3 regions of the Chryseobacterium sp. S90 genome follow, and region 3 is predicted to be linked to each of the others. Evidence: riboswitches for the same ligand, from Rfam matches in the RefSeq annotation. Region 3 holds a riboswitch; each other region holds the start of a gene.

Region 1 (10,528 bases), on a different contig from region 3:
CAAAATTGGGATCACCTTTCAGCCATTTTCCGATATTGTAGTGATAGAACTGTTTATTCCAGAGAAGTCCTGCAAAAGCCTGTCGCTGAACATTTCTCTCATCTTCATTTACCGTATCATTCTGAATATCGTTATAAAACTCTTCCGCTTCAGATTGTCGTGTACTGAAAATAGTATCAAAATTTTCAAAAGGTTCATCCGTTTCATCAGGACACAATCTGAATTCAAAAATTTTAGATTCTCCTGCTCCTACAATTTCATCAATCAGAAAAGATGCTTTTGTTCCCCTTTTTTCAGGGTTTACAGTATCTCCCTGATGAATAATAAAATCATTGATGCCATCTTTGAAATAAGTATTCTCTGTTTTAGGAGTTCCGTAAAGCCTAGATGTATTGGTTTCATTATCACAAAATACACTTTGTGCATTTGAATTTCGCGAATAGACTTTTTTGATCGAAATACTGTCGTGTCCTATATTGATACTTCCGTCATGAGAAGCATTGAGCTCTGCCTTATAAGTGTTATATCCCCATTTCCAATTATTTCTGAACCACGCAGTGGGTGCTACGACAATAGGAGCATCATGCTGGCTTCGGTTACAGACGGTGACTCTGGCCAGGATATCGTTGTGATCAGCTTTACAGTATTCAATGAAAATATCGAAATATTCATCATTATCAAAAATTCCGGTATCGAAAATCTCATATTCAGGTTCCTTTTTACTGCGTCTTCCATTTTCAGCAAGAAGGTCATCATATGGAAACTCGTTGATGGGGTATTTATACACCATTTTCATATAGCTGTGAGTAGGTGTATTATCCAGATAATAAAAGATTTCTTTAATGTCTTCACCATGATTCCCCTGTGGGTTACTCAATCCGAAGAACCGTTCTTTTACCATTTTATCTTTCTTGTTCCAGAATGAAAAAGCAAAACAGAATAACTGTTTTACATCAGAAATTCCGGCGATGCCTTCCTCACCCCAACGGTAAGCATAACTTTCAGCGTTATTATGATTGGTGAAATCCCAGGCATTCCCGTTTGAGCTGTAATCTTCACGTACATTTCCCCACTGCCGGTTGCTTACATAAGGGCCCCAGTTTTTCCATTTGGTATCTTGTAATCTTTCTTTTTCGGCGGTCATATCTCATCATTTTTCCATACGAAGTTAGTTTTTTTGAAAAATAATTCCAATTTTTTTCATCTGAACAATTATTAATATGCTTTTGGAATACTTGTATTTAAGAGCTTTTTTAAATATTAAAATAATTTTTTTTTGAAATTAAAAGAAAAGAACTACCTTTGCACCATTCGTTCATTTAAATATTGAAAATGTTATCAAGAAAGGTTGAGGGATTAGACCCTATGAAACCTTAGCAACCCTTTGCGCAAGCAAAGAAGGTGCTACGTTCTACCAAAGTATTTTGGACAGATAACTTACTGAAGTTCTTTTCAGCCATTTCCTGTGGCATTTTCAATTGTATTTGTATAAAAATATAATAGAATTGAAAACAGAACTAAACTATATAAATCTTTCGTATCAAACCAATTCCCAAAAGGAATACCATATCCCGTTAAGCTATCAGCTTTTTGGGAAAGATCTGTTTACAGCACCCATTATTTTAATCAATCATGCTCTTACCGGAAACTCAGAGGTATCAGGAGAAAAAGGCTGGTGGAAACAATTGGTGGGAGAAAATCAGATTGTTGATACTGATCAATACACTGTTCTGTGTTTCAATATACCCGGAAACGGTTATGACGATTTTTTAATTGAAGACTATGAAGATTTCACACCTTCAGATATCGCAGCGATATTTTTAAAAGGACTTGAAACTTTACATATCAAAAGCTTATATGCCATTATTGGAGGCTCTCTGGGAGGAGGGATTGCCTGGGAAATGCTTGCCAAGCAGCCGGATCTCGCAGAAATATTTATTCCTATAGCCTGTGATTACAGGACACATGACTGGCTTCATGCACAGTGTCTGGTTCAGAAATTTTTATTGAATGATAAAGAGGAACCATTACAGAAAGCAAGAATTCATGCTATGTTGTGTTACAGAACGCCACAGTCGCTCAATGACAGATTTCAAAACCAATATAACCAGGACAAACAACGCCTGGAATCTGAAGACTGGTTGGTTTATCATGGTAACGCGCTAAACGAAAGATTTAGTTTAAAAGCGTACAAACTGATGAATCATCTCTTGATGAATATTAATGCTGATGAAACGGCACTGGAGAACATACAGGCACGAATGCACATGATCTCTGTAGATACAGACTTATTCTTCCCGGCTTCTGAAATCCGAATGTGTTTTGAAAACTTAAAAGAGAAAAATAAGGATGTTTCTTATCACGAGATCCAATCTATACACGGGCACGATGCCTTCCTAATGGAATATCAACAATTAAATAATATCATTAAAAACATTTTACAGAAGTAATGAAAAATGCTAACGAAATAAAATTTTTGAAGAACAGATCAATCGTCAAATTTGAAGGAGAAGATTTCCTGGGAGAAATCGGGATTGACGGACGAATTTTTAAAGCGCTTACTTTAGCGCGTATCAGTGTAGGGGTAATCTCTCAACAGGCGATAGAAAACGGAATTTCTATTCTGGTTCAGGAAATTGATGCTGAGAAAGCAGTCGCTTGTCTTATTGATGAGTTTGAAGCAGAAAGAAAATCTGGAAAAGTTTCCCAGATCTACAGTATCAATAATGTTTCTGTCATCGGTTTTGTGGCAGAAGATTTCAATAAAGTTTTTGCTGAGCTGGCAAGAAACAATGTTTTCCCATTATTACTGAATCAGGTTGCAGGAGAGAACAGAGTAAACATCGTAGTAACTTCTTCACAGGACGAAAAAACAAAAAACATTATAGAATCTGAAATTTTCAAGAAGCCAAAGACCGTCCATCTGGCGATCATAGGACATGGAAATGTAGGAAAGACTTTGATACAACAGGTACTGGAATCTTCTGAAGAGATTAAAAGACGTAAAAAAATAGACCTTAAAGTAGTGGCGGTGGCCAATTCAAAGAAAATAGCCTTCAATAAAAAAGGATTTGATGCAAATTGGAACGATGAGGTTTTAACTGCAGAACATCCTTCAAGTGTTCAGGAGCTCATTAATTTTTCCAACGAGAACCAGCTGGAAAACCTTATCGTTGTGGATAACACGGCAAGTAAGGATTTTGTGAAAAACTATCACGCTTTGGCAGAAAACGGATTCGATCTGGTTTCCTCAAACAAGATTTTTAATACCCTTCCGATTGAAGAATACAGAAAACTAAGATATACGTTGAATAAAAACAACAGACGTTATCTCTATGAAACCAATGTGGGTGCGGGATTACCGTTAATTGATACCATCAAATTATTACACCTTTCAGGAGAAAATATCACAAGAATTAAAGGAGTATTCTCCGGAACATTAAGCTATGTGTTCAACAATTTTTCTTTAAGAGACGATAAATTTTCAACCATCATCAATGAAGCTTTGGAGAAAGGATATACAGAACCGGATCCAAGAGAAGACCTGTCAGGAAATGATGTAGCAAGAAAATTATTGATTTTGGCCAGAGAATTAGACTTAATCAACGAATTCGGAGATATCAATATTCAGAATCTTGTTCCGGAAAGCTTACTTGAGGTTTCAAAATCAGAATTCCTTTCAAGACTTGAAGAACTGGATGAAGAATATCAGAAAATAAAAGAAAATCAGGAACCCGGACATGTATTGAGATATGTGGGAGATCTGCACGGTGATCTACAGAAAGATAAAGGCGAGTTGGATGTTAAATTGATTTCAGTTCCGGCAACATCTGCATTAGGACAGCTGAAAGGTTCAGATTCAATCTTTGAAATTTACACAGAAAGTTATGGTGAAAATCCAATTGTGATTATGGGAGCTGGAGCCGGAGCACAGGTCACAGCAAGAGGAGTATTCGGAGATATTTTAAGAGTAAGTGAAACGAAATAATATTTAACTATAACAATCTACCAGTTTAGCAGTGTAACAATTACTACAATTGTCATTCTGAGCATAGCGAAGAATCTAATGGTTACACTGCCAAATTGCCAAATTAAAACTATATGGAAAATTTTGAAACATCAGCAATAAGAACCCAGACTGAAAGAACCCAGTTTGACGAGCATTCTACACCATTATACCTTACGTCCAGTTTTATATTTCAGGATGCTGAGGATATGAGAGCAAGCTTTGCTGAAGAAAAACCTAAAAATTTATACAGCCGTTTTTCCAATCCTAACGTAACAGAGTTTACAGATAAGATCGCTAAAATGGAAGGCGCAGAAGCTGGATATGCTTTTGCAACAGGGATGGCAGCTATCTATTCTACATTTGCAGCTTTGTTGAATGCCGGAGATCATATCGTAAGCTGCCAGTCAGTTTTCGGATCAACGCATACATTATTCACTAAGTATTTCCCGAAATGGAATATTGAAACCTCTTATTTCAAAGCAGAAGATGCAGCGAATGTTGAGCAATATATCAAACCGAATACAAAGATCCTATACCTTGAAACGCCTACCAACCCGGCTATTGAAATCCTGGACCTGGAGTTTTTCGGTCAGATTGCGAAAAAACACAATCTTATTTTCATTGTAGATAATTGTTTTGCAACACCTTATCTTCAGCAGCCTATCAAATATGGTGCAGATATTGTTGTACATTCAGCAACGAAATTGATTGACGGACAGGGAAGAGTTTTAGGAGGAATAGCAGTAGGAAAAGAAGACCTGATCAGAGAAATTTATCTTTTCGCAAGAAATACAGGTCCTGCATTGTCTCCTTTTAATGCGTGGGTATTATCAAAAAGCCTTGAAACATTGGCCATTCGTGTAGAAAAACATTGTGAGAATGCATTGAAGGTAGCCGAATTTTTAGAAAGCCATCCGAACGTAGAATTAGTAAAATATCCATTCCTGAAATCCCACCCGAGTTATGAAGTTGCCAAAAAGCAGATGAAGTTTGGAGGAAATATCGTGGCATTTGAAATCAAGGGCGGAATAGAAGGTGGAAGAAACTTTTTAGATAAGATACAAATGTGTTCGCTTTCTGCCAATTTAGGTGATACAAGAACGATTGTTACTCACCCGGCATCTACAACACACTCTAAACTGTCAGACGAAGAAAGAAATGAAGTAGGGATTACAGCGGGATTAGTACGCTGCTCAGTAGGACTGGAAAATGTTGAAGATATCATTGCAGATCTTAAACAGGCCTTAGACTAGTTCAATAGGAGCGGGCTAAAGCTCATTATGATGACCAAAATAGATAAAAATGAAAAATTCAGAACAATTATATAAAGCTTTATCCGAAAGAATTCTAATTCTTGACGGTGCAATGGGAACGATGCTTCAGAGATATAAGTTTGAAGAAGAAGACTATCGGGGAGAGCGTTTCAAAGACTGGGAACATCCGGTAAAAGGAAATAATGACCTTCTTTCCCTGACGCAGCCTCAGGCAATTGAAGAAGTTCACAAGAAATACCTGGAAGCAGGTGCTGATATTATAGAAACCAATACTTTTTCAGGAACTACCATTGCGATGGCAGATTATCATATGGAAGATCTGGTATATGACCTGAACTATGAATCTGCGAAGATTGCAAGAAAAGCCTGTGATGAATACACCGCAAAAAATCCAAGCAAACCAAGATTTGTAGCAGGATCTATCGGGCCAACGAACAGAACGGCGAGTTTAAGTCCTGATGTTAATGACCCCGGATACAGAGCCATTACTTTTGAAGAACTGAGGGTGGCTTACAAACAGCAATGTGAAGCTTTGCTGGATGGAGGTTCAGATATCCTTTTGGTAGAAACCATATTTGATACACTGAATGCAAAAGCAGCTTTGTTTGCTATTGATGAATTGCAGGACGAGAGAGGAATCAAAATTCCGATCATGGTTTCAGGAACTATTACCGATGCTTCCGGAAGAACTTTGAGCGGACAGACCGCAGAAGCTTTCCTGATCTCTGTTTCCCACCTGAATTTACTAAGTGTAGGGTTCAACTGTGCATTAGGAGCAGATCAGCTGACTCCTTATCTTGAAACATTGGCTCATAATTCAGAATTCTATGTTTCAGCTTACCCGAATGCCGGTTTACCCAATGCTTTTGGAAAATACGATGAAACTCCTGAAGATATGGCAAGACAGATCAAAGAATATGTTGAAAAGGGATTGATCAATATTATCGGAGGATGTTGCGGAACAACTCCTGAGCATATAAAGGCGATTGCAGATTTGGTGGAAAAATATCCACCTAGAAAATTAAGAGAATTTGTCTGATTTGATAGATTTTTTTAATTAAAATCAATAATGAAGGCTCGGTTATAAATATTATCTTTAAATAAACCACAAAATTTAATGTAATGGAAAAGCCGATTTACTTAAAAGATTCAGAAGACATCAAACTCTTTAATGAATTGAGAAAGAAAGTGAACAAGAGAGTGGAAGCCATTTCTGAAAACAGAGATATCTATATTCAGATCAAAGCAGTTATTCTGCCGATGGTTTATCTGGGATTATACTTCCTTGCTCTTTTTAATGCTGAAAAGCACTGGATCTATATATTGAGTTTTATGTTAATGGGAATCTCCCTTGTTTTAATTTATTTGAACCTGATTCATGAAGCAGCCCATAACAATATCTATAAAAGTAAAAAGCTGAATAATTTAATCCTTCATATTTTTGATTTTATAGGAGCTAATTCCTACATCTGGAAGAAAAGACACATTGCAAGCCATCATGCCTATCCGAATGTGGACGGATGGGACACGGATATAGAACAGAGCGGATTGCTTTTAATTGTACCGTGGATTAAAGCAAAAGGAGTACAGAAGTATCAGGATAAGTTTTTCTTTTTAGTCTATCCGTTGTATTTGTTCAACTGGATGTTTATACGAGACTTTAGAGATTTCTTTGATAAGGAAAGGGTGATTTTAAAAACTCAGGGACAAATACCTGTTAAGGAAAAAATAAAAATGATCACTTATAAGCTGTTCTACTTCTTTTATCAGATTGTGGTTCCTGTGATGTTCTTTAAAGTATCAATAGGGTTGGCTTTGGGAGCGTGGTTTTTACAGGTGATTTCAGCAAGTATTTTTGCATTGTTTGTTTTACTGCCTTTGCATCCGCTTCCTGATAATGCCTTTCCGAGATTAAATAAAGAGAATGGTCTTCCATTCAGCTGGCTTCGTCACCAGTTTGAAGTGACGAACGATTTAAAAGAAAATAACTGGCTGGTAAGAAATATGTTGGGAAATTTCAATTTTCATGTGGCCCATCACCTGTTTCCAAATTACAGTTATATGTATTACAACGAGATCACAGAGGAGATTGAAGAATTTGCCAGAGAATATGATCTTGCTTATAAAAGATTTCCACTGTTGACTGCTTTAAGCAAACATAGGGATTTATTGAGGCAGAATGCCAATAATGCCTACTATATTTTAGAAGAATAAAATGAAATATTTAAGATTATCAGGCCTGGAGCCTCTTATCATAACCCCGGAGAGTAATTTCATCAATGTTGGTGAAAGGACCAATGTTGCCGGTTCCAAAAAATTTTTAAGACTAATCAAAGAGGAGAAGTTCTCTGAAGCATTAGATATTGCCCGCCATCAGGTAGAAGGAGGCGCCCAAATCCTGGATGTCAACTTCGATGATGGATTGATTGATGGGAAAGCATCCATGATCAAATTCCTGAATTTAATTGCCTCTGAACCGGACATCGCAAGAATCCCGATTATGGTAGATTCTTCTAAATGGGAAATTCTGGAAGCCGGTCTTCAGGTAGCGCAGGGAAAATGTGTGGTAAATTCTATCAGCTTAAAAGAAGGCGAGGAAGAATTTATCAAACATGCAAAAGCAATTAAAAGATACGGAGCAGCAGTCATTGTAATGGCATTTGATGAGGTAGGACAGGCTGACAATTTTGACCGTAGAATTGAAATTTCAAAACGTTCTTATGATATCTTAGTCAACCAGCTTGGCTTTCCGGCAGAAGATATCATTTTCGACTTAAATATCTTTCCTGTGGCAACAGGAATGGATGAGCACAGAAGAAATGCCATCGATTTTATAGAAGCTACACGCTGGGTAAGGCAAAACCTTCCTTATGCATCCGTAAGTGGAGGAGTGAGTAATGTTTCTTTCTCTTTCCGTGGAAATGATACGGTGAGAGAAGCCATGCACTCCGTATTCCTTTACCATGCGATTCAGGCAGGAATGAACATCGGTATTGTGAATCCGGCAATGCTGGAAGTTTATGATGAGATCAATAAAGAATTACTGGAGCTTGTAGAAGACGTGATCCTGGATAAAAGAGAAGATGCTACAGAAAGACTTCTTGATTATTCAGAAAAACATAAATCAGTCAAAAAAGAAAAGACCGAAGACTTAGAATGGAGAAACAATCCGTTACAGGAAAGAATTACCTATGCTTTGGTAAAAGGTATCGACCGTTTTATTGAAGAAGATGTAGAAGAAGCTAGACAATCAGCAGCAAGACCACTTCATGTTATCGAAATTAATCTGATGACGGGAATGGGAGTGGTAGGAGATTTATTCGGAAGTGGGAAAATGTTCCTGCCTCAGGTAGTAAAATCTGCAAGAGTAATGAAAAAAGCGGTAGCTTATTTACAACCTTTCATTGAAGCTGAAAAAGACGGAGCAAAACCTGCCAATGGAAAAATCCTGATGGCAACTGTAAAAGGAGACGTTCATGATATCGGTAAAAATATCGTGAGTGTTGTTTTGGGGTGTAACAACTATGAAATTGTCGACCTTGGAGTAATGGTTCCTGCTGAAAAGATTATCCAGACTGCTATTGCAGAAAAAGTAGACGTTATAGGACTGAGCGGATTGATAACACCAAGTTTGGATGAAATGGTGTATATCGCTTCAGAATTAGAAAGACAAAACTTAGATTTTCCTTTATTAATAGGTGGTGCTACAACTTCAAAAGCACATACCGCGGTGAAAATCGATTTAAAATATAAAAATGCAGTCGTTCACGTAAATGATGCCTCAAGAGCTGTAAACGTTGTGAGCTCATTGTTGGGTGACAGAAATAAAGAATACGTTTCGGATTTAAAGAATGACTATTCCGATTTCAGAGAAAAGTTCCTGAACAGACAAGTGGATAAAGATTATGTCTCCATTGAAGAAGCAAGAGAAAATCATTTTAAAATTGATTGGGAAAACGAAGATATCTTCACTCCGAATACTGTAGGAATAAAAGTAATCGAGAATCAGGATTTAAGAGAACTTCTTCCTTTCATCGACTGGTCTCCGTTTTTCAGAAGCTGGGATCTGCATGGGAAATACCCGAATATCTTAGAAGATGAGGTTGTAGGTGCTCAGGCGAAAGAACTATTCAAAGATGCTCAGATTATTTTGAAAAGAATTCTGGATGAGAAACTGTTGACAGCAAAAGCCATCTTCGGAATCTTTAAAGCCAATTCCAATGAATCCGATGATATCTTAATTTTTGATGAAAATAACACTGAGCAGGCAAAGTTTTTAACCCTTAGACAGCAGGCTCAGAGATCAAAAGGAAAAGACTATTTAGCTCTAAGTGATTTCATCGCTCCTCAAAGCTCTGGAAAGACCGATTATGTGGGTGCTTTCTGTGTAACGACAGGATTTGGTACTGATGAACTGTCTACTGAATACGAAAAAGCCAATGATGATTACAACTCCATCATGGTAAAAGCCTTGGCAGATCGTTTTGCAGAAGCCTATGCTGAATTTTTACACAAAAAAGTGAGAACAGAATATTGGGGATATGCCAATCAGGAAAGCTTAAGCAACGAAGAACTTATTGCCGAAAAATATAAAGGAATCCGTCCGGCTCCGGGATATCCGGCTTGCCCTGATCATCTGGAAAAGAAAACAATCTGGGATCTTTTAAAAGTAGAAGAAAATACAGGCGTTTTCCTTACAGAAAGCCTTGCTATGTTCCCAACAGCATCTGTTTCAGGATATTATTTCGGAAGCCCGCATGCCAAATATTTCGGATTAGGAAAAATTACAGAAGACCAGCTTAACGATTATGCAGCAAGAAGAGGTTGTAGCATCCAGGAAGCAAAAAAATGGTTGTCACCAAATTTAGCAGATTAACATTGACATGAAGATAACAGAACACATTAAAAATGCAAATGGAAAAACTTTATTCTCCTTAGAAGTTGTTCCGCCACAAAAGGGAATAGGTATTGAAGATCTGTATACAAACATAGACCCATTGATGGAATTCAAACCGCCCTTCATTGATGTTACAACATCCAGAGAAGAATACATTTATCTGGATAAAGGGAATGGTCTTATGGAGCGCCGTATTACGAGAATGCGTCCCGGAACCTTAGGAATTTGTGCTGCCATTCAACATAAATATAATGTAGATACAGTCCCACACCTTCTTTGCGGAGGTTTTACCAAAGAAGAAACAGAATATCTGCTGGTAGATTGTATGTACCTTGGGATTGATAATGT
Region 2 (10,528 bases), on a different contig from region 3:
TCCTTTTCCTGGTGAACTTAAAGAAAACAGAATCGGAGCGGTAGGAAATTTACAGGTAAAACTTTGGGATAAAATCCAGCTGAATTCATTCCTTGAATTTTCAAACGGGAGCCAGTTTAAAAGCTACCTTAAAACAACCAATAATCTGAAGTTTGAACCTATTAAAGATTATTTTGTCAATGCTAAAGTAAACTTTCAAAGTGCTTATCCTTCATTCAATTATTTGTTGAATACTTCTGTTTACAATAATTTCAATTATTATCTTGAAAATGCAAAGAACCAGTCTGTAATGGAAGTGGGAGGAAGCATCAACTTGAAATGGTTTAAAACAGAGATTTTTGCCAACTATTTCAGAATAGATAACTTTACTTATTTTGATAACAACGGAAATCCGAAGCAAAGTGATAATTCTGTGAATATCTCTCAGATCGGAGGTGATGCTACATTCAACTTCAATAAATTCCATTTGAATACAAGGGTGCATTTCCAAAATACTTTAACGAATAAAGAATTGCTTCCTATGCCAGGTTTTATTGGTAGAGCTAATTTCTTCTACCAGACACAGGCATTCAAAAAAGCAGCAGAAATTCAGGCAGGTATTAAAGTATATTACTTCTCTAAGTTTGCATCAAGAGATTATTTCCCTGTTCTTAACGAATATATCCTCCCAAGAGCAGATTCATTTTCAATTGGAGGACAGCCTATTGCCGATATCTATATCAATATGAAAGTGAAAAAGATGTTCTTTTTCATAGAAGGTCAGCAGATAGGAACTGTTATTTCCAATAACAAAGCATATGCATTTCCACATTATCCGGTATATGATTTCAGATTGAATATCGGGATCGTGTGGTATTTGTTCAACTAAAAACTGTACAGGTTGAAAACAATAAATAAAATATCATTCAACGATATAGAAAGTATTCCTCAATTGGTAAAAGATTTTTTGACTCAGAAAATTGAGGGTTTTGAAAATAATACATTTTCTTTAGATCATTTTAAACAACAGATTCATCTGAAAAAAGACTCTTTTTCATCAGGAAAGAGAGAAATTTTATCAGAGGTGTTCGAAAACCAGCTTTCAAGCTTATCACTTTCTTCAAAACAGAGAGAAAATCTTGAAAATCTTAGACAACCTAATACATTTACCATTACAACAGGACATCAATTGAACCTGTTTTCGGGGCCTGTTTTCTTTGTCTATAAAATTCTCCAGACGATAAAGACATGTACCTATCTGAAAGAAAATTTCCCGGATTTTAATTTTGTTCCGGTATATTGGATGGCTTCAGAAGATCATGATTTTGCAGAGATCAATCATTTTAAAACCGAGAATAATTATTACGAGACCAATGAGAAATCAGGCGGTCCGGTTGGAAGAATTCAAATCGGCGATACCTATTTTATTTCTGAATTTGAAAAAGAATTCAAAGACTCTATTTTTGGAACCGAGCTGATTTTAATGATGAAAGAAGCTTATAAAGCTGGAAACACTTTAACGGAAGCTATTAAGATTCTTGTCAATCGTCTTTTTTCAGAATTTGGGCTTTTGATTCTGGATGGAGATTCTAAAGAACTTAAAAATCAGATAAAGGAGATCTTTAAAGATGAACTTCTTCACTTTGGTTTACAGAAAACATCTAAGAGTAAAGTAGATTTTCTGACAGAGAGATATGGGAAGGTTCAGGTAAATCCTCGCGAGATTAACCTATTCTATCTTTCTGAAACCAGAGACAGAATAGAATTTAACGGACAGAAATACATCATCGTAGATAAAACGATTCAGTTTACAGAAGAAGAAATACTGTCTGAATTGGAAAATCATCCGGAAAAATTTAGTCCTAATGCTTTAATGCGGCCAGTGTATCAGGAAAATGTACTGCCGAATCTGGCTTATATCGGAGGAAATGCCGAAATCATGTATTGGCTGGAACTTAAAGACTATTTCTCAAAAATTAATATTCCTTTTCCTATACTTATCCCAAGAAACTCTATGCTTTTCCTGAAAGAGAAAACATTAGGGAAAATTGAGAAACTGGATCTTAAAATAGAAGATTTTTTCCAGAATTTTACCGTACTTACCAATCATAAAATTTTAAAAGACAATCCGATTTTACAATTACTTGATGAGAAAGAGGAATTGTTGGTTAGCAATTTTTCTGCATTGAGAGCTTCAGCAGAAACAACCGAAAAATCTTTCGGAAATATGGTAAAGGCAGAAGAAGTACGACAATTAAAATCATTTAAAAGAATGAAAAAACGTCTGCTTCATGCTGAAAAAATAAAACAGAATGAATTGCTGGAAAGACTTGAAAATCTGTTTTTAGATGTTCATCCCGCAAAAACATGGCAGGAAAGAGTGTATAACTTTAGTGTATTCTTTTCAGATTATGGCTATTCGTGGCTTGAAAATTGTTTGGAAGAAATGGTGGTTCAAGATTCAAAATTAATAATTGTTGCCATTTAATTTTAAAGAAGTATTTTTGTAAATTATAATTATCGAATATGATAAAGAGGTTTTTTATTCTATCCAGTTTATGTATGGTTTTGGGAGTTTCAGCCCAGAAATCACATACGGTTGTGCAAGGTGACAATCCTTACAACATTGCAAAAAAGTATGGAATGACTGTAGATGAATTGCTGAAGCTAAACCCAAAACATAAAGATGGCAAACTGGCGATCGGAGATGTTTTAACTATAAAATCAGATAAAGCAGCTACTCCGGTTGTGACAAAATCGGCCCCAGCAGAAAAAGTAACTTCAACAACAAGTACTTCTTCTCTGGGTAAAATTGTTTTACAGCCAAAACAAACGATTTATGGCATTACAAAACAATACAGAATTTCTGAAACTGATTTGAGAAAGCTGAATCCTGAACTGGATTCTCATATGAAAATCGGAGATGAGATCACATTACCTCTTGCCAGCATTAAAAAATATGGAGGTGAGCAACAGGCTATAACAGCAGAAAAACATGCTGAACCCGCTGTAGAAAAAAACATAACTACAATTACACCTACAACGGTTACTACTGCTGTAGAAGGAGAATCTTATGTGATACAGGCTAAAGATAATTATTACAGAATTACAAAACAGTTTGGCATCAGCCAGCAGGACCTTTATGCTTTAAATCCAGGGTTGGAAGAAAAAGGCCTTAAACCTGGTGAAACCATTAAAATAAAAACATCCCACACTAATACAAACACAGATAGCGTTGCTGAGCCAACAAATCCAAAAGCAAAAATGGATTCAGGTAATGAGAAATCAACTACCTCTTCTAATGTTGCTGCAGGAGATGATTATGTAACCTATACCGTTCAACAAGGAGATACTGTATTTTCCATCGTGAATAAATTCGGTGTTTCTATCGATGAACTTATTGCTCTTAATCCGGACCTTTCTCATGGGTTGAAAACCGGAATGGTTTTAAAGATCAAAAAGCAGGACGCAGCATATATTAAGAAAAACGGTGATGCCCTTAGTGTGATTCTAATGCTTCCTTTCGGATACAGTACAAACGAAACTCAGTACAGAACAATGGCACTTGACTTTTTAACAGGAGCTAAACTTGCTATTGAAAGAAATGCCAGAGGTGGACAAAAACTGGATATCAAAATCGTTGATTCAGGAAATGAAGCGTCATTCAAAAACTCTTTGACGCAAATCAATCCAGATAATACAGATCTTATTATAGGGCCTTTCTTTAAATCTAATGTAATTGATGTTCTTGATTTTACCAAAAATCAGAAAATCCCTATTGTAGCACCATTTGCCAACACTCCGGAATTATATAACTACAGTAATCTTATTATCGTTGAAACCAACAATCAGACGTATGCTGATAAGATTGTAGAAGAAGTAAAAGGAATTTATTCTGACCAGAAAATATATGTAGTGGCAGATGCTAAGAAAGAAAATGCCAATTACATCAAAGCAGGGCTTGAAAAAGCGGTAAAAAACCCTAATATTATTATTGTCAACTCTCCGGCAGATATTCAGCCCGACCAGAATATGATGACAGGTCAGTCTGCACCGGTTATTGCCATTCTGGCCAATGATGATAATGCAGCAGGAGATGCTTTTGCCAACAGAATTATTGCTATTTCTAAAGAAGTACAAGGAGTGAAAGCATTTAGTATGTTCTATTCTCCGACTTTTGAGAAAAAAGTTGACGAGCTGAGCCAGGCAAGTCTGGTATATCTTATGGACAGAAAGATCAATACAGAGGGTGGTTTTGAAAAAGAAATTCTGGCTGCTTACAAAAGCAAATACTGTAAAACTCCTCCAAAATATGCTATCGTAGGTTTTGATGTAGTCAACGACATGTTAACCAGAGAAAATAAAAAAGGCGAGATCTTTAAACAGATGAATAAAGTTCAGACTCAGCTTGCTACAAAATTTGAGTTTGTAAAATCTAAAGCTAATGGTGCTTATGTAAACACCGGTTACAGAGTAATCAGGCTGGTACCTTAACATGATTTATAGCTCTTTAAAAGAATATTGTTAACATTATAGTTATATTTGCATAATATTTAATTCAATACATGAAAGCACTTGTATTTCCAGGGCAGGGTTCTCAGTTCGTAGGAATGGGAAAAGAATTGTATGATTCTAGAAAAGATATTAAAGATCTGATGGAATCTGCCAATGAAATTTTAGGTTTCGACATTCTTTCCATTATGTTTAACGGAACGGATACGGATCTTAAAAAAACAGAGGTTACCCAGCCTTCAATATTTATACATTCAGTAGCAGCATTAAAAGCCGTAAACGGTCTTGGTGCTGAAATGGTTGCAGGACACTCTTTAGGAGAGTTTTCAGCCTTGGTTGCCAACGGAGTTTTATCCTTTGATGACGGTTTGAAATTAGTTTCCGAAAGAGCAAAAGCCATGCAGGACGCTTGTGATGCCAATCCAAGTTCTATGGCTGCTATCTTAGGATTAGATGATGCTAAGGTTGAAGAAATCTGTGCACAGATTAGCGGAATTGTAGTTCCTGCAAATTATAACTGTCCGGGGCAATTGGTGATCTCAGGAGAAACACCTGCAGTAGAAGAAGCTTGTGCAAAATTAAAAGAAGCAGGAGCTAAAAGAGCATTGTTATTACCGGTAAACGGAGCTTTCCATTCACCATTGATGCAGCCTGCACAGGAAAGACTGGCAGCAGCTATCGAAAAAACAAAATTCAGAAAAGCAACGATTCCTGTATATCAGAATATCACTACAACAGCGGTAACAAATCCTGACGAGATCAAACAAAATCTGATCGCTCAGCTTACCGGTCCTGTAAAATGGACACAATCTGTTCAGAATATGATTAAAGATGGTGCCTCTAACTTTGTAGAAGTAGGACCAGGAAAAACCCTTCAGGGATTGATCAAAAAAATTGACGGATCAGTAGATGCTGCTTCGGCAATCTAATTAAAAATATATGAACGCGATATTTTCACCGGGCAAGCTTATGCTTACTTCAGAATATTTCGCAATTGATGGAGCTCTTGTCTTAGCGGTACCTACCAAGCTGGGACAAGAGTTTTTCTTTGAAGAAAAAGAAGATGACAAGTCACTTATTCTTTGGGAAGCTTATCATCAAAATAAACTCTGGTTGAAGGCTGTCATTGATTATAAAAACTGGCAGATCTTAGAAACCAATATTCCATCAAGCGCTGAATTTATTCTTAAAACATTAAAGAATGTTCAGCAGCTTTCTAATATTAAATTCAACTCCAATTTTACTTATCATTTAAAAACCAATCTTCAGTTTCCTGCAGATTATGGCCTTGGAAGCAGTTCTACTTTGATGAACAATCTTGCAGAATGGGCAGAAATTGATCCTTTTCATCTTAATACCATTAGTTTGGGAGGGAGTGGATATGATATCGCAGTTGCAAAAGAAAAGTCTGCAGTTCTTTTCCAAAGCAAACCTGAGATTAAATATGAGAAGGTAGATTTCAATCCTACATTTAAAAATGAACTGATTTTTATTCATTTAAATCAGAAGCAGGATAGCAGAGAAGGAATCAATTTTTATAAATCAAAAAAGAAGTCTCCGGAATTGGTAAATGAATTTTCAGATATCACAAAAAAAATAATGTTATGCAATGAATTGGAAAAATTTTCCGAATTAATGATAATTCATGAGCGTAAAATTGCTAATTTTCTTGAAATATCCACAGTTAAAGAAAAATTCTTCTCAGATTGCCCTTCTTTTGTCAAAAGTTTAGGCGCATGGGGGGGAGATTTTGTAATGAGTGCCAAATTTGGGGGCTTTAAAGACTATTTTTGGGAGAAAGGTTTTACAACTATTTTTGAGTGGGAAAATATAATTGATTTATAATCAAACCCTTACGATCCTGTTTTTTTATTTGTCATTCTGACTTATATCAGTATATTTAAACCACCTTTAACAAATAATTAATATTATTTTTGTTGAAGTCAATAAAGAAATAGAAAATATAAGTAAAATGAAAAACACTAAAATCATCCAGGATTTAGAGAAATTAGGGATTAAAGGAAACTATGAAGTAGTGTACAATCCTTCTTATGAAGAATTATACCAGGCTGAAGTTTCTTCTGAAAATCAGGGATTTGAGAAAGCTGAACTTACAGAATCTGGCGCGGTATCAGTAAAAACAGGAATTTTCACAGGTCGTTCACCTAAAGACAGATATATTGTTCAGGATGATGTTACAAGAGATACAATTTTCTGGGATGGTAAAGTAAACTTACCTACTACTGCAGAAATTTTCGGGTCTTGTAAAGAACTAGTGCTGAACCAGCTTGCTGAATCTAAAAAGATTTATGTAGTAGATACATTCTGCGGAACGAATGCAGATACGAGACTTAAAGTAAGATTTATCGTTGAAGTAGCATGGCAGGCGCATTTTGTTACTAATATGTTTATTCGTCCTTCTCACTATGAGCTTGAAAACTTTGGTGAACCTGATTTCACAGTAATCAATGGTTCTAAAACAATCAACCCTAACTGGGAAGCTCAAGGATTGAATTCTGAAAACTTCATCATGTTCAACCTTACTGAAAAACTACAGATCATCGGAGGTACATGGTACGGAGGTGAGATGAAAAAAGGGATGTTCGCGATGATGAACTATTACCTTCCATTAAAAGGGATGGCTTCAATGCATTGTTCTGCTAACGTAGGAGAAAAAGGTGATGTAGCTTTATTCTTTGGTCTTTCAGGAACAGGTAAAACTACTTTGTCTGCAGATCCGAAAAGATACCTTATCGGTGATGACGAGCATGGTTGGGATAACAACGGAGTATTCAACTATGAAGGTGGATGCTATGCTAAAGTTATCGACTTATCAGAAGAAAAAGAACCGGATATCTTCGCTGCCATCAAGAGAGATGCACTTCTTGAAAACGTTGTTGTGAACAATGGAGTAGCAGATTATACAGACGGATCTATCACAGAAAATACAAGAGTTTCTTATCCAATTTATCATATTAACAAAATTGTATTACCATCTAAGGCTGGTCATGCGAAAAAGATCGTTTATCTTTCTGCAGATGCATTCGGAGTACTTCCTCCGGTTTCTATCTTGAATGAAGATCAGGCTCAATACCACTTCCTTTGCGGTTATACATCAAAATTGGCAGGAACAGAAAGAGGAATTACTGAACCTCAGCCATCTTTCTCTCCGGCATTTGGGGAAGCATTCCTTACATTACACCCAACAATGTATTCTAAAACATTGATCGGTAAAATGCAGGAACATGGTGCTAAAGCTTATTTGGTGAACACAGGTTGGAATGGCACTGGAAAGAGAATCTCTCTGAAAGATACAAGAGCAATCATTGATGCAATCATTGATGGTTCTATCGATAATGCTCCTAAAACTCAGGTTCCAATTATGAACCTTGAGATTCCTACTGAATTGCCAAATGTTTCTACAGGTATTTTAGATCCTAGAGATACTTACGAGAGTGCTTCAGAATGGGAAGAAAAAGCAAAAGATCTTGCTTCAAGATATATCAAGAACTTTGAACAGTACTGTGATACTGAGGAAGGTAAGAAATTAGTTGCTTCAGGACCTCAATTACAGGAACAAACTATCTAATAGTTATTAATAGCATACAAAAAGCCTCATCATTGATGAGGCTTTTTATTTTTTATATATGCTGTGCAATCTATAGGAAGAATATAAATCGAAAAATTATTTTAAACTTAATAAAGCCAATCTATATCCGTCCATTCCAAAACCAGATAAAACTGCATCCGTATTAGCTGCTGTCACAGATTTCTGCCTGAATTCTTCTCTTTTGTAGATATTACTGATATGAACTTCAACCTTTGGTTTTCTAATGTTTTTCAAACAGTCAGCTATTGCATAAGAATAATGGGTAAAAGCTCCTGGATTAATCACGACGGCATCAAAGTCATCTTCCTGAAGCCTGTTGATAAGCTCTCCTTCAATATTTGACTGATAATATTTTAATTCATGAGATTGAAACTCGGATTTTAAAATTTCCAAATAGCTTTCCATAGAAACATTTCCATAGATTTCAGGCTCTCTGGTGCCTAACAGGTTGAGGTTAGGTCCGTTTATTATTAAAACTTTCATACTATAAAATTAAAAACTTTTTTTAATTAATGATCAAAAATTTCAGCACAGATTACTTTTTATTCAATTGGATTATTAATAATGATATTTGTCATATTTAATAAAATGATAATGGAGGCAACTCCTTAGTGTAATGGGTTTTATTAAAATCTTATGTTAATTTTTGAAAATTTATCATGAAAAAATAATAAGTCTACTTGTTTTGTAGACTAAAAGTTTTTAGCTTTGCAACCATATTTCGATCGGCTTATAAAGAAAGATGGAGGGAACTGACCCTATGAAATCTTGACAACCTACCCATTGGGCAAGGTGTTACGTTCAGCCTTTTAAGGAAAAATAAGCATTTGGTTTGTCGTATTTATCGATGCCCTTTGCTGACTTTTCTGCAAAGGGCAAAATTTTAATATATGATAAATAAAATTGATTATGATTAGCAAAAACTTATTCACTTCAAAAGCCTGGATTCCTCCGGTTGCTGCATTTTTTCTGGGAGTTACCAGTGTACATGCGCAGAATTCCAAGCCGAAAAAGGATAGTCTTCATGAAAAAGAAATTGACGAAGTTGTAGTCGTAGCTTATGGAAAAGCTAAGAGAAACAGCTATACCGGTTCCGTTGCTACAATTTCCAGCGATAAAATCAATAACAGACCTGTAACCAACATTACTAAAGCATTGGAAGGGCAGGTTGCCGGGATTCAGACGACCAGCTCTTCAGGGCAGCCTGGTGCGGTTTCTACCATTAGGATCAGAGGAATCGGTTCAATCAGCGCTTCCAGCGATCCGTTATATGTGGTAGACGGAATTCCTTTTGACGGAAATATTAACTCTATAAGCCCAAGTGATATTGAATCCATCAGTGTTTTAAAAGATGCTACAGCAAGTGCGCTTTATGGATCAAGAGGAGCAAACGGGATTATCATCATTACCACAAAATCAGGTAAAAAAGGAGAAGCGAAAGTTAATTTTAATATCAGTCAGGGATTCTCAGGAAGAGCTGTAAAAGATTACGAACAGGTAAATACAGATCAATACTTTCAATTATATTGGGAAGCTTTGAGAAACGGATACCAGTCTGGAAAAGTGTCTTCTCAACAGGCAGCTCAGATGGCAACAGACAATCTTGTATCCACCCTTGGGATCAATCCATACGGAACTGCTTATCCAAAACCAGTAGGAACAGATGGAAAACTATTACCAGGTGCATCACCACTTTGGAATGACGACTGGAGAGATATCCTGCAGAGAGTGGCTTCAAGAAATCAGGTAGATCTTGATATCAGCGGAGGAAGTGAAAAAAGTAATTATTTCTTTTCATTGGGATATCTGGATGATAAAGGGATGGCGATTGAATCAGGATTTAAAAGATATAATACCAGATTAAAGATCAATTCTGAAGTAAAAAAATGGCTGAATGTTGGGGTGAACTTAAGCTATACAAACAGTATTCAACAGGCGCCGACTTCTTCAGATTCTAAGGCCAGCAATATCATCAATGCCGCAAGATTTATTCCTTCATTCTATCCTTATTATGAAAGAAATGCAGACGGAACTTATATTCTGGATGCTGATGGAAATCCGATTTATGATTTTGGAAAGTATAGACCTACCAATGCGCTTCAGAATCAGAATGCAGCTGCAACTCTGCCATTAGATAAAAACGAAAATAAAGAAGATAATTTCTCAGGAAAAGGATTCATGGAATTCACTTTCTTACCGGAGTTGAAATTCAAAACGAGTTTTTCTGTTGATTTGGTGAATTATAACGGACATTATTATTCGAATCCATTGCTGGGGCAGGGCGCTGAGATTGGAGGTTCAGTAACGAAAACCAATACCAGAACACTTTCTTATACAACCAGCAATATTCTGACATACGATAAGAAATTTGGGAAGCACCACGTAAATGCTCTGGCAGGACATGAATTCTATAAATACGATTATCAA
Region 3 (10,528 bases):
TGCTCATTGCTGATCAAAGGAGGACATAGAGATGATCATTTAGGAACGGATGTTTTAGTTGAAAACGGAAAAGAAACTCTTTTAGTTGCAACTGAAGATAATACAATATATTTTCCTAAGCATGGTTCAGGCTGTGTTTTATCTTCAGCAATTACAGCAGAACTGGCCAAAGGTGAAAATATGGAAACTGCCTGTCGGAATGGAAAATTATATATCGAAAAATTTTTAAAAAGCAATTCCTCTTTGCTGGGAACGCATTCATAGAAACATGGAAAAATTACAATACATATCACAAGGAAACACAATACAGGAACAGGAATTTCATATCCGAAAAGCCCTTGATAACGGAATCAAATGGGTACAGGTAAGATGGAAAAATGCTCCTGAAAATGAATTGATTCATCTTTGTGAAATATCAAAACAACTTTGTTCAGAATATCAATCGGTTTGTATCATCAATGATCATGTACAAATAGCGAAAGAAATTGACGCGGATGGTGTGCATTTAGGATTGAACGACAGTGCCATCGAAGAAGCAAGATTGATCTTAGGTGAAAATAAAATCATTGGTGGAACAGCGAATACTCTTTCAGATGTCATACAGAGAATCAATGAATCTTGTGATTATATCGGTTTGGGGCCATTGAGATTTACCACAACCAAAGAAAAATTAAGCCCTGTTCTTGGGTTTGAAGGATATCAGAAAATCATAGATGGTTTAAGAGAGCAATCAATTGACATTCCTAAAATATTTGCAATCGGAAGTGTTGGCCTTGAAGATATTTTGCCATTACAAAAAATCGGGATTTATGGTGTCGCCGTTTCCGGGATTATTACCAAGCAGCCAACTATTATTAATGAACTAAAAAAAGTAATGATATGAAAAATCAGAAATTAGAAATAGCAGGAAGAACTTTTGAATCAAGACTGTTTTTAGGAACAGGAAAATTCGGAAGTCTGAGAGATATGGTACAGTCCGTCATCGCATCAGAAACCGATATGGTGACTATGGCATTAAAAAGAATTGATGCCCAATCCAATGAAGAAAATCTGCTTGATTCTTTAAGAGAAACCAATGTTCATCTTCTCCCTAACACTTCCGGAGCCAGAACCGCAAAAGAAGCTGTATTAGCGGCACAATTAGCCAGAGAAGCACTGGAAACAAACTGGGTAAAACTGGAAATTCATCCCGATCCGAAATATTTATTACCAGATCCTATTGAAACGTTATATGCAACCGAAGAACTTGCCAAACTTGGATTTGTTGTCATGCCTTATATTCATGCCGATCCTGTTTTATGCAAACGTCTTGAAGATGCAGGAACAGCTGTTGTAATGCCTTTGGGAGCACCAATTGGAACGAATAAAGGATTAAGAACACAGGATTTCCTTGAAATAATCATCAGCCAGAGTAATGTTCCTGTAGTAGTAGATGCAGGAATTGGTGCACCGTCAGATGCGGCAAAAGCCATGGAAATGGGAGCAGATGCTGTTTTGGTTAATACCGCCATTGCTGTTGCAAGAAATCCATTAAATATGGCTGTGGCTTTTAAAGAAGGAGTTATTGCCGGAAGAAGAGCTTTTGAATCAGGATTGGGGGCAATTGCTAGCCATGCCGAAGCTTCAAGTCCGCTTACTTCGTTTTTGTTTGAATAAATCAAAATTATGAAAACCTTTAAAGATGTTTTTGAACGCTACCAATGGGAGGAGGTAAAGAATAAGCTTGAAAAAGTAACTCTGGCTGATGTAAGATCCAGTCTTCAGAAAAAGAATAAAACCCTTGATGATTTCCTGAATCTTCTGTCACCAGCAGCTTCTCGGGAATTGGAACTGATGGCAGGAATGACGCAGATGCTCACCCAAAAACGATTTGGAAAAACCATTCAGCTCTATGCTCCGCTGTATCTCAGTAATGAGTGTCAGAATATCTGTACCTATTGCGGATTCAGTCTTGATAATCAACTGAAAAGGAAGACACTTTCCGATATGGAACTGATGATTGAAGCATCAGTATTGAAATCTATGGGAGTGAATCATGTACTGCTGGTGAGTGGTGAAGCCAATAAAATAGTTGGAGTTCCTTACTTTCAGAATGCTGTCCGTAAGTTAAAACCTCATTTTTCCAATATCTCCATTGAAGTTCAACCCTTAATGGAAGAAGAATACAGATTGCTGCATGAGGAAGGAGTGCATTCCGTGTTGGTCTATCAGGAAACCTATCATCAGGATGTTTACAGAGAATATCATCCGAAAGGTAAAAAATCAAACTTTCATTTTCGCCTGGAAACTCCGGACAGGATAGGAAGAGCAGGAATTCATAAAATCGGGCTTGGAGTTCTCCTTGGACTTGAAGATTGGAGAGTAGACAGTTTTTTCAACGCATTACACATTGATTATCTTCAGAAACACTACTGGAAAAGTAAGTTTTCTGTTTCCTTTCCAAGGCTCAGGCCAGCAGAAGGAATCATTGAACCTAATTTTATTATGGAAGATAAAGACCTTCTTCAACTCATTTGTGCTTACAGGATCTGGAATGAAGACCTTGAAATTTCCATTTCTACCAGAGAAAATGAAGTATTCAGAAATAATATAGTATCTCTGGGAGCTACAGCGATGAGTGCAGGCTCAAAAACCAATCCGGGTGGCTATGCCGTAGATAAAGAATCTTTGGAACAGTTTGAAACCAGTGACGAACGAAGTATGGATGAGATCAGACTCATGATCAAAAAAGCAGGCTACGATCCTGTCATGAAAGACTGGGATTCTGTTTATAGTGGATTTTAAAATTTTTAAACCATTAAGGACTTTGAAAAAGTAATTAAGAAAAAATCGAAGATTTTTAAGATAACATCTTTTTAAAGCGAAGCTCAGCTTAACTTTTCTTACCAACTTAAAGAATCTTAATGGTTCAATTATCATAAAGTATGAAAAAAGAAGATCAATTTTCACGGTACAGCCGGCAGATATTTATTGAAGAAATAGGATTGGAAGGACAAAAGAAAATATTAGCCTCAAAAGTCCTTGTCATTGGTGCAGGAGGCTTGGGAAGTCCTGTAATTCAATATCTGGCCGCTGCCGGAGTAGGAACTCTGGGAATTGCAGACTTTGATGAGGTAGAACTTCACAATCTGAATCGGCAGATCATTCATACTGAAGAAAAGGTAGGACTCTCAAAAGTAAAGAGTGCTAAGATATTTGTGGAGAACCTTAATCATCAGGTTACATTGAATGGGATTGAGGAAAAAATAAATGAAATAAATGCTCAAGAAATTCTTTCTCAGTACGATGTTATCGTGGACGGATCAGATAACTTTTCCACAAGATATCTGGTGAATGACACCTGTGTACAATTAAAAAAGGCTCTGGTTTACGGAAGCATCTTGGGATTTTCAGGACAAGCTGCTGTATTTAATCATAACGGAAGTAAAAATTTGAGGGATATTTTTCCTGAACCGCCTTTCGATGAAGATGTGCCGGATTGTGACAGTCTTGGTGTATTGGGAGCCCTTCCCGGAATCATAGGCAGTATGATGGCTCTTCAGGCATTAAAAATTATCACAGATCTTCCGGTGAGTGTTAATCAGCTGACATTGGTAGATACGCTGGACTGGAAATTTCAGACGATAGATTTTTGATGTAAATGTAAACACTAATGTCACTAATATTTTCACGAATAACACCATTTTACGATCAATAGGAACGGGCTTTAGCCCGTTTTACTTTTATAAAACCATCCTTCGGCTTTAGCCAAAACTTGCCCAACAAATAAAAAATAGGCGCAAATCATTTTACGCCTATTTTTATTCTATTACAAAAAAAGAATTATTGTGCCTGCTGCATTACGCCTCCGTTATCTTCTTTTTTAGTCTGGTTCAGGATGTTTGGGTCCTCTTTTGCCAGCTTATTTCTTGTCGGAATTTTATAATTGATAGAAAATCCGAAATTTCTCGTGTCATACTTGCTGCTTATCATTACCGGAGTTCCCGATGGCGGATTAGAACGTACCTGCATCATCTGTCCGTTGAAAATATCATTCGCGAAAACAGATAGTGTCAGACGGTTGTTCATAAACTTCTTCGTCAATGTGATATCAAGAGAGTTGTTGAATGGTTTCTCTGCCGTGAAGTAGAAATATCCTGCTTTTGGCGTCAGATAGCTGTAATTGGCTGTCATTTTGATGTCTTTAGGCAAAAGAATCTGAGTCATAATATTGAAAATCCAGAACCCTTTATTGTTCAGATTGTCGATTTCATGTTTCTGATAACCAGCATATAAGTACATGAAGTTGATTTTGTCAGGATTGAAATCAAATTTCATAATCTCACTCAAAGGCTTGCTGAAAATCATAAAAGGGACAGGTAGTCCAACGTTGAAATTGTGAATTTTCATATTTGAAATATTTACCTGCTCATTAAAGAGTTTTCTTCCGTCTTTTCTGATGATTTGTGCCACCTGATTACTTGCCGAACTTACGCTATACCCTATAAACGCATAATCAAAAGCTGATACTTTTATTTCATAATTATCAAAAATTGTGGGCTGTAGATTCGGGTTACCGTTTACTTCCGTGCTTGGTCCGGAGAACGTTACGTTATTCGGGTTAAGTGCGGAAATACTTGGTAAACTGATTTTTCTGTTGTAGTTTGCAGCAATATAAACCTGATTCATCATGTTATACTGCACACTTGCGTTCGGGAAAAATTTAAATTTATTGAAAGGAATAAGGTTAGCTTCTACAAGTTTTGCATCCTTATCAAAATATCTTGTTACCCCGGAAATATCATAGTTTTCAGCACGGGAACCCAATGTGAAGTCAAATTTTTTCAATTTAGCCTGAAATTCTAAATAAGTTGAAGCCGTCTGTCTCTGATATTCAAGATTGGTTAATCCAAAACTTTCTGTATCGTAATCCTGTTTTTCATACAATCCTCCAAAGCTTACCTTTCCTCCATCAAGAAGTTTGATCGGTTGGGCATAATCTACTTTAAAGTTGGCAATATTCATCACAGATTCATTGTTCAGAATATCTTTTAAGCCACTCATAGCACTATTGATAGGAGTGTTTGCAGGTATTACAAATGTACCGTTCTGGAAATAATTGTCCTGAGCAAACTTACTGTTAGACCTTGTATAGCCAAATTGGAAATCCAGCTTTTGAGATTTGTCAGCAAAGCGTTTCTGATATGTTACCACAGCTTCCTGTCTCAAACTATTGGTATGGGCAACATCCGAAGAAGTATAAAAAGCCTCTCTTAAATCCTTTGGATTATTTTCAAAAGGTAAATCCCCATGGCCGTTACTTAAAGTGTAGTTGTCATTATTGTTGTGATAAATATCGTAGTTTAATAACAATCTGTCCTGCCCTAAGTCAAAAGTTAACCCGGATTTTGCAAAATATCCACGTCCGTATCTGTCCGTATGACTCGTTAAAAGCTCATCCTGCTGACCATTCAGCATACTTTCACGATAGTTTTGTCCTACATTCAGCTGCCATCCGAAATATTTATTTCTGGCATTTAAATTAACGGAGTTGGTCGTTCTGCTTCTATACTTGTCGTAATTTGTAAAAGAATAATTCCCTGAATAAGTAGCAGTTAAATATTTATTGGCATTTTTGTTCGTGATGATATTCATGATCGCACCTCCGGAAGTGGCCGGAAATTCAGCGCCGGGTTGGGTAATCACTTCAATTCTTTCCACAGAATTGGCAGGCATTCCTTCCAGGAAGGAGTTCAATTCATTAGAAGTAATGTTTAAAGGTCTTCCGTTAAGATATACTTCCAGCATTTTTCCCTGATACATCATTCCTGCGATGTCGGTAGATACAAGTCCAGGAAGTTTTTTTATTCCTTCCAGAACGTTTCCGTTGTTTAGCTGAGGTTGCTCGGAAAAGTCAAAAATAGTACGGTCTGCCTTTTGTTCAACTGCTTTTTTAGTTTTGGTGATAACTACACCTTCAATTTGCTTTTCCTGAGGTTTATTATTTTTCTCCTGCGAGAAAACAAAAACAGAGCTTAATAAGGATAAAGCGAAAATCGTTTTTTTCATAATGTTTTTACTGATATCCGGTTAGACGCTGAAAAAGATAATTTGTTACGCTAAAATTGTGAAAATCGAAAAATTAAGCTAAAATTTTTTTTATTTCCGAAATAATTATATCTTTGCCAGGTAATTATCAAGAATCTCTAGATGGGATAGCAACCTGCAAAAACAAGCAAGGTGCTGCAATCGATAAGCCGGATCTTCCGGAAAAAATGTTTATCATTCTATCACACTCCCATCTTGAATTTTTGTTTTAAAGTTAAAACCAAATGTTTAAAGACAAGGGAAATCACATTCCATCAGTAATTTTTTATTCTTCGGATCATGAAGTGAATCTTCATTATTCCAATATGTTTTCATGCCATTTCTACATGCGCATGTGTTGTTGCTTCTAGCTATTTCTATTTTTAAAAAATAATATAAACATTTCGAAGACCGATGGTAACCTTAAAATTAAGGCTACAGGATTTGTATTGCTCAAAAACAATTTTTAACAACAAAAGAACACAACAATACTATGCACAATTTCAAAAAAAGAATCTTTGTTCCTTCTATCGCGCTCATTTCTACATTTTATTACGCACAGACGGACACTTTACAATCTAAAAAAATAGAAGATGTAGTCATCCTTGGATCAAGAGGCTCCGGAAGATCATTGACGGAGACCCCTGTTCCGGTAGATATCATTAACATATCAAAAATTTTAAAACAGAGCCCGACTAATAATATCAGCCAGGCTTTAAATTATATTGTACCTTCATTTTCATCCACTTCTCACACCGTTAACGATGGAACTGATTTCGTAGATCCTGCTCTTTTAAGAGGGTTAGGTCCAGATCAGGTTTTAGTTTTGTTAAACGGGAAAAGAAGATACCAGTCTTCATTAATTAATGTTACGCTTACACCGGGAAGAGGTTCTGTAGGAACTGACCTCAACGCCATTCCAGCTTTTGCTTTAGAAAAAATTGAGGTTTTAAGAGACGGTGCTTCTGCTCAATATGGTTCTGATGCCATTGCAGGAGTAGTTAACCTGGGATTGAAAAAAAGATTAGGACTTTCCGGACAGGTATTTCTCGGTGGATACGCTTCACCTGTTGCCAATAATTTCTCCGGAGGAGTGGATGGACAAACCATTTCTGTGGATCTTAATTATGGAGCTAAAATAGGAAAGTCCGGATTTTTTAACGTTACCGGTTCTGCCCAATATCGTGATCCATATTCCAGAGCAGGAGTGAGGGAAGGAGATATCTTTAATGCTTATAATGCAATTAATTACAGAGCATTACAGGATGGAGTGAATATTGACGGTTTGTATAAAAATATTACCAATACTCCCAATACTCAGCAGATTATCAACACGATTAAACAGTATGCAGCCCAAGTAAATTATTTTGGGAATGATTTTCAGTCTCAGATCTCAGGGGCAAACAGTATTTCTGAACTTCAAAAAATATTGGGTAGAGATTTTACCTCCCAGGAGCTTAATTACAGAGGGTTGGAGAGAAAAGATTTCAGTTTGAGAGCCGGACAGTCTAAACTACAGTCAGGGCAGCTCTTTTTCAACTCTGAAATTCCTGTTAATGATGAATGGAAGATTTATTCATTTGGAGGCTACAGCTACCGTCTTGGAAATGCAGGAGGATTTTACCGACTTCCGAATAATGAAAGGAACATCAATGCCGTTACTCCCAATGGATATCTTCCTCAGATTGAAGCAGCGGTAAATGATTATTCTCTTGCTGCCGGAATTAAAGGAAAATGGAAGGGCTGGAATGTAGATTTCAGTAATACGTTCGGGAAAAATGTTTTTGGTTTTGGCGTTGTCAATACTTTTAATGCTTCGCTTACAGACGGTTCACCAAGAACATTTGATGCCGGAGGATCTGAGTTCTCACAAAATACCGTCAATCTGGATTTCTCAAAAAAATACGATGTGCTGAAAGGTTTGAACATAGCATTCGGAGGAGAATACCGACACGAGAATTATAAAGTAAATGCAGGAAAAGAAAATTCTTATGCTTCTTACGACATTTATGGACGTGTGGTAACCGCTAACACTCCTGAAAATGAAAAAGTAACTGATTTCTTTGAAAAAGTAAGACCAGCTGGGGCTCAGGTTTTTCCAGGCTTTAGTCCGGAAAATGCCGTTTCAGGAAACAGAAACAGTGTTGCTGCTTATGCTGATGCAGAACTGGAGGTTACTGACGGATGGCTGTTGGAAGGAGCCTTACGATATGAGAACTATTCAGACTTCGGATCTACATTTAATTATAAGGTGGCAACAAATGTAAAACTGACTCCCAATCTGAACTGGAGAGGAGCAGTTTCTACAGGATTCAGAGCGCCTTCATTGGCTCAGATCTATTACAGTTCCACTTCCACGTTGATTCAGCAGGGAAAAACTACACAGGTGGGTACTTTCAGGAATAATTCTGAAGCAGCACAGGCATTGGGTATTCCGAAATTAAAACAGGAGACTTCACAATCTTACAGCACAGGAATTACCTGGAAGATTCCGGCATTAAGCCTTACTTTCACAGCAGATGCTTATTTAATAAAGATTAAAGATAGAGTAGTGCTTACAGATCTTTTCTACCGTCCTGATGGTAGTTTTACTCCAGGTTCTGATCAGGCTGTTCTGCAGAGTGCTTTTGATTTGGCGAGAGCAAGTGCTGCTAACTTTTTTGCCAATGCTGTAGATTCTCAGACGAAAGGTTTGGATATTACCATTTCTCAGAACTCAAAAATCTCATCGGGAGTTTCTTTGGAGAATAATTTAGGAGTCAATTTTAATCAGACCAAAAGAATCGGGGATATCCATGCATCTCCTAAATTGGTAAGCCAGATCGATAATTATTTCTCAGAACCGAACAGAGTGTATTTTGAAGAAGCTGTTCCACGAGTAAAAGCAACCTTGTCCAATACTTTAAGATTTTCCGGCTTTACTTTCGTACTACGTAATTCTTTCTTTGGTAAAGTGACAGATGCAGATGTAGTGGACGCTAATTTTGATGGGGTAACAGGAAGCACAGAGCATTTCATTCTGAATAGCCGTCTGGTCACAGATTTATCTGTAGGATATGATTTTAATAAAAATATTTCTGCAACCATCGGAAGTAATAATATCTTAAATATACTGCCTTCCAAAAGTCCGAATATAAGTTCTTTAACAGCTGATAATCAGTTTGTCTATTCCAGACAGGTTTCTCAGTATGGTATAGGAGGAAGGTTCTTATTTGCAAGAGTTGAATTCAGATTCTAATCAATAAAGCTTAGAAATTTAATAAAAAAACAGAGAATAAATCTCTGTTTTTTTATATCCTGTTACTCAATAAAAAATGAATTTTTTGTTATCGTCATTGTCGTAATTTATTTATTTTAATGAAGAAAATTCAATAAATTCATATTCTGCTGAAGATGTGAAAAGCTGTCTTAATACTGCCGCATGGCCATTTCCTGCAATCACAAGAATTCTGTCTTCACTGTTGTGTGGTATGTTTTGAATATTGCGGAACATTCTCAGATTTCTGCTGTACCAGTAAAGGGCAAGCATATCGGCACCATCATGTTCTCTTAGTTTAAAATCTCCGCTTAAATAAGCACCATATCCGTATTGATGACTTTCTTTTGAATTCATATAAATAAAAGTGTCTAAGAGCGATTTGAAATTCTTAGGTTCAGAACTCTTGAAGAAACGGTTAAACTGTTGGGAAATCGCATCATCACTACTGAAATCATAATCTTTGCTGAGGTTGTTAAAAAATGTAGAATCAGTTTTTCCAAAATGCTTCTGAAAATCATCCCAAACAGATTCTGCATCAATGCTGAAAAGTTCATTGATTTTAAGTTCATTGGCGATCCTCATAGCAAGCTGATACCGCTCGTCTCTTTTGTCCCGGTGCTTGCCCTCACTGTATTCTTTAAGCTTTTGATTGGCATTCCAGTTTGGCCAGGCTTCAATGGCAATTTTTGTAGGCTTAAATTTTTTGATATAATCCACCAGCTCCGTGACTTCTTTTGAAGTTTTAGGATCCAGTACATCCACCTGGTCTTCTTTATTGGTTTTATTGGCATCCAGATTAGGGTAATCAAAATGAAATGATCCAACAACCAAGACTTTAGTCTTTGGATTTTTAAAATAATCTGAAGGCTTTGTTTGGGCAAAAACAGATGTAGACAGGCATAATAGGAAAATATAAATAATGGTTTTCATAGTATTATTATTTTTTGTTTGTATTAAATTATTGAGCACGGTTTTTCTCTTCAAAATTTACCGTTCTGTTGTTTGATTTTACTTTCTGATTTCCAAAATTGTATGTGATGCTGAGTGTCATTCTTCTGGCATCCCAATAGTTGTTGAATGACTGTGTATTATCAGTAAAATACATATCAGCCTTGAATCCGGACTGCTTGAAAATATCACTCACCGAAAGGTTAACCTGAAGCGCTTTTTCCGCAAAGCTCATCTTTACTCCAGCATCCAGAC

What was found. A riboswitch is a leader RNA that binds a small molecule or an ion and turns the genes downstream of it on or off. The one in region 3 is predicted to bind S-adenosylmethionine.
Region 1: it holds a riboswitch for S-adenosylmethionine, as region 3 does, so the genes downstream of both, ACLMCG_RS21390 (alpha/beta fold hydrolase) here and ACLMCG_RS18180 (TonB-dependent receptor plug domain-containing protein) in region 3, are expected to answer to the same signal.
Region 2: it holds a riboswitch for S-adenosylmethionine, as region 3 does, so the genes downstream of both, ACLMCG_RS13755 (SusC/RagA family TonB-linked outer membrane protein) here and ACLMCG_RS18180 (TonB-dependent receptor plug domain-containing protein) in region 3, are expected to answer to the same signal.

What each region holds. Positions count from the first base shown of each region.
Region 1 is NZ_JBLGCX010000010.1:116,813-127,340, forward strand. Features, by position in the region: gene ACLMCG_RS21385 (MGH1-like glycoside hydrolase domain-containing protein) at 1-1,144, opposite strand, end outside; SAM riboswitch class I at 1,333-1,439, shown strand; gene ACLMCG_RS21390 (alpha/beta fold hydrolase) at 1,506-2,450, shown strand; gene ACLMCG_RS21395 (ACT domain-containing protein) at 2,450-3,988, shown strand; gene ACLMCG_RS21400 (O-succinylhomoserine sulfhydrylase) at 4,102-5,262, shown strand; gene ACLMCG_RS21405 (homocysteine S-methyltransferase family protein) at 5,312-6,322, shown strand; gene ACLMCG_RS21410 (fatty acid desaturase family protein) at 6,406-7,497, shown strand; gene metH (methionine synthase) at 7,499-10,159, shown strand; gene metF (methylenetetrahydrofolate reductase [NAD(P)H]) at 10,167-10,528, shown strand, end outside.
Region 2 is NZ_JBLGCX010000004.1:374,772-385,299, forward strand. Features, by position in the region: gene ACLMCG_RS13720 (putative porin) at 1-868, shown strand, start outside; gene bshC (bacillithiol biosynthesis cysteine-adding enzyme BshC) at 881-2,467, shown strand; gene ACLMCG_RS13730 (LysM peptidoglycan-binding domain-containing protein) at 2,506-4,473, shown strand; gene fabD (ACP S-malonyltransferase) at 4,545-5,420, shown strand; gene ACLMCG_RS13740 (GYDIA family GHMP kinase) at 5,431-6,336, shown strand; gene pckA (phosphoenolpyruvate carboxykinase (ATP)) at 6,464-8,080, shown strand; gene ACLMCG_RS13750 (type II 3-dehydroquinate dehydratase) at 8,177-8,584, opposite strand; SAM riboswitch class I at 8,829-8,927, shown strand; gene ACLMCG_RS13755 (SusC/RagA family TonB-linked outer membrane protein) at 9,011-10,528, shown strand, end outside.
Region 3 is NZ_JBLGCX010000007.1:99,205-109,732, reverse strand. Features, by position in the region: gene ACLMCG_RS18210 (hydroxymethylpyrimidine/phosphomethylpyrimidine kinase) at 1-264, shown strand, start outside; gene ACLMCG_RS18205 (thiamine phosphate synthase) at 269-883, shown strand; gene ACLMCG_RS18200 (thiazole synthase) at 880-1,656, shown strand; gene thiH (2-iminoacetate synthase ThiH) at 1,666-2,784, shown strand; gene ACLMCG_RS18190 (HesA/MoeB/ThiF family protein) at 2,925-3,635, shown strand; gene ACLMCG_RS18185 (outer membrane beta-barrel protein) at 3,823-6,048, opposite strand; SAM-I-IV-variant riboswitch at 6,168-6,265, shown strand; gene ACLMCG_RS18180 (TonB-dependent receptor plug domain-containing protein) at 6,560-9,304, shown strand; gene ACLMCG_RS18175 (DUF5694 domain-containing protein) at 9,416-10,255, opposite strand; gene ACLMCG_RS18170 (TonB-dependent receptor domain-containing protein) at 10,284-10,528, opposite strand, start outside.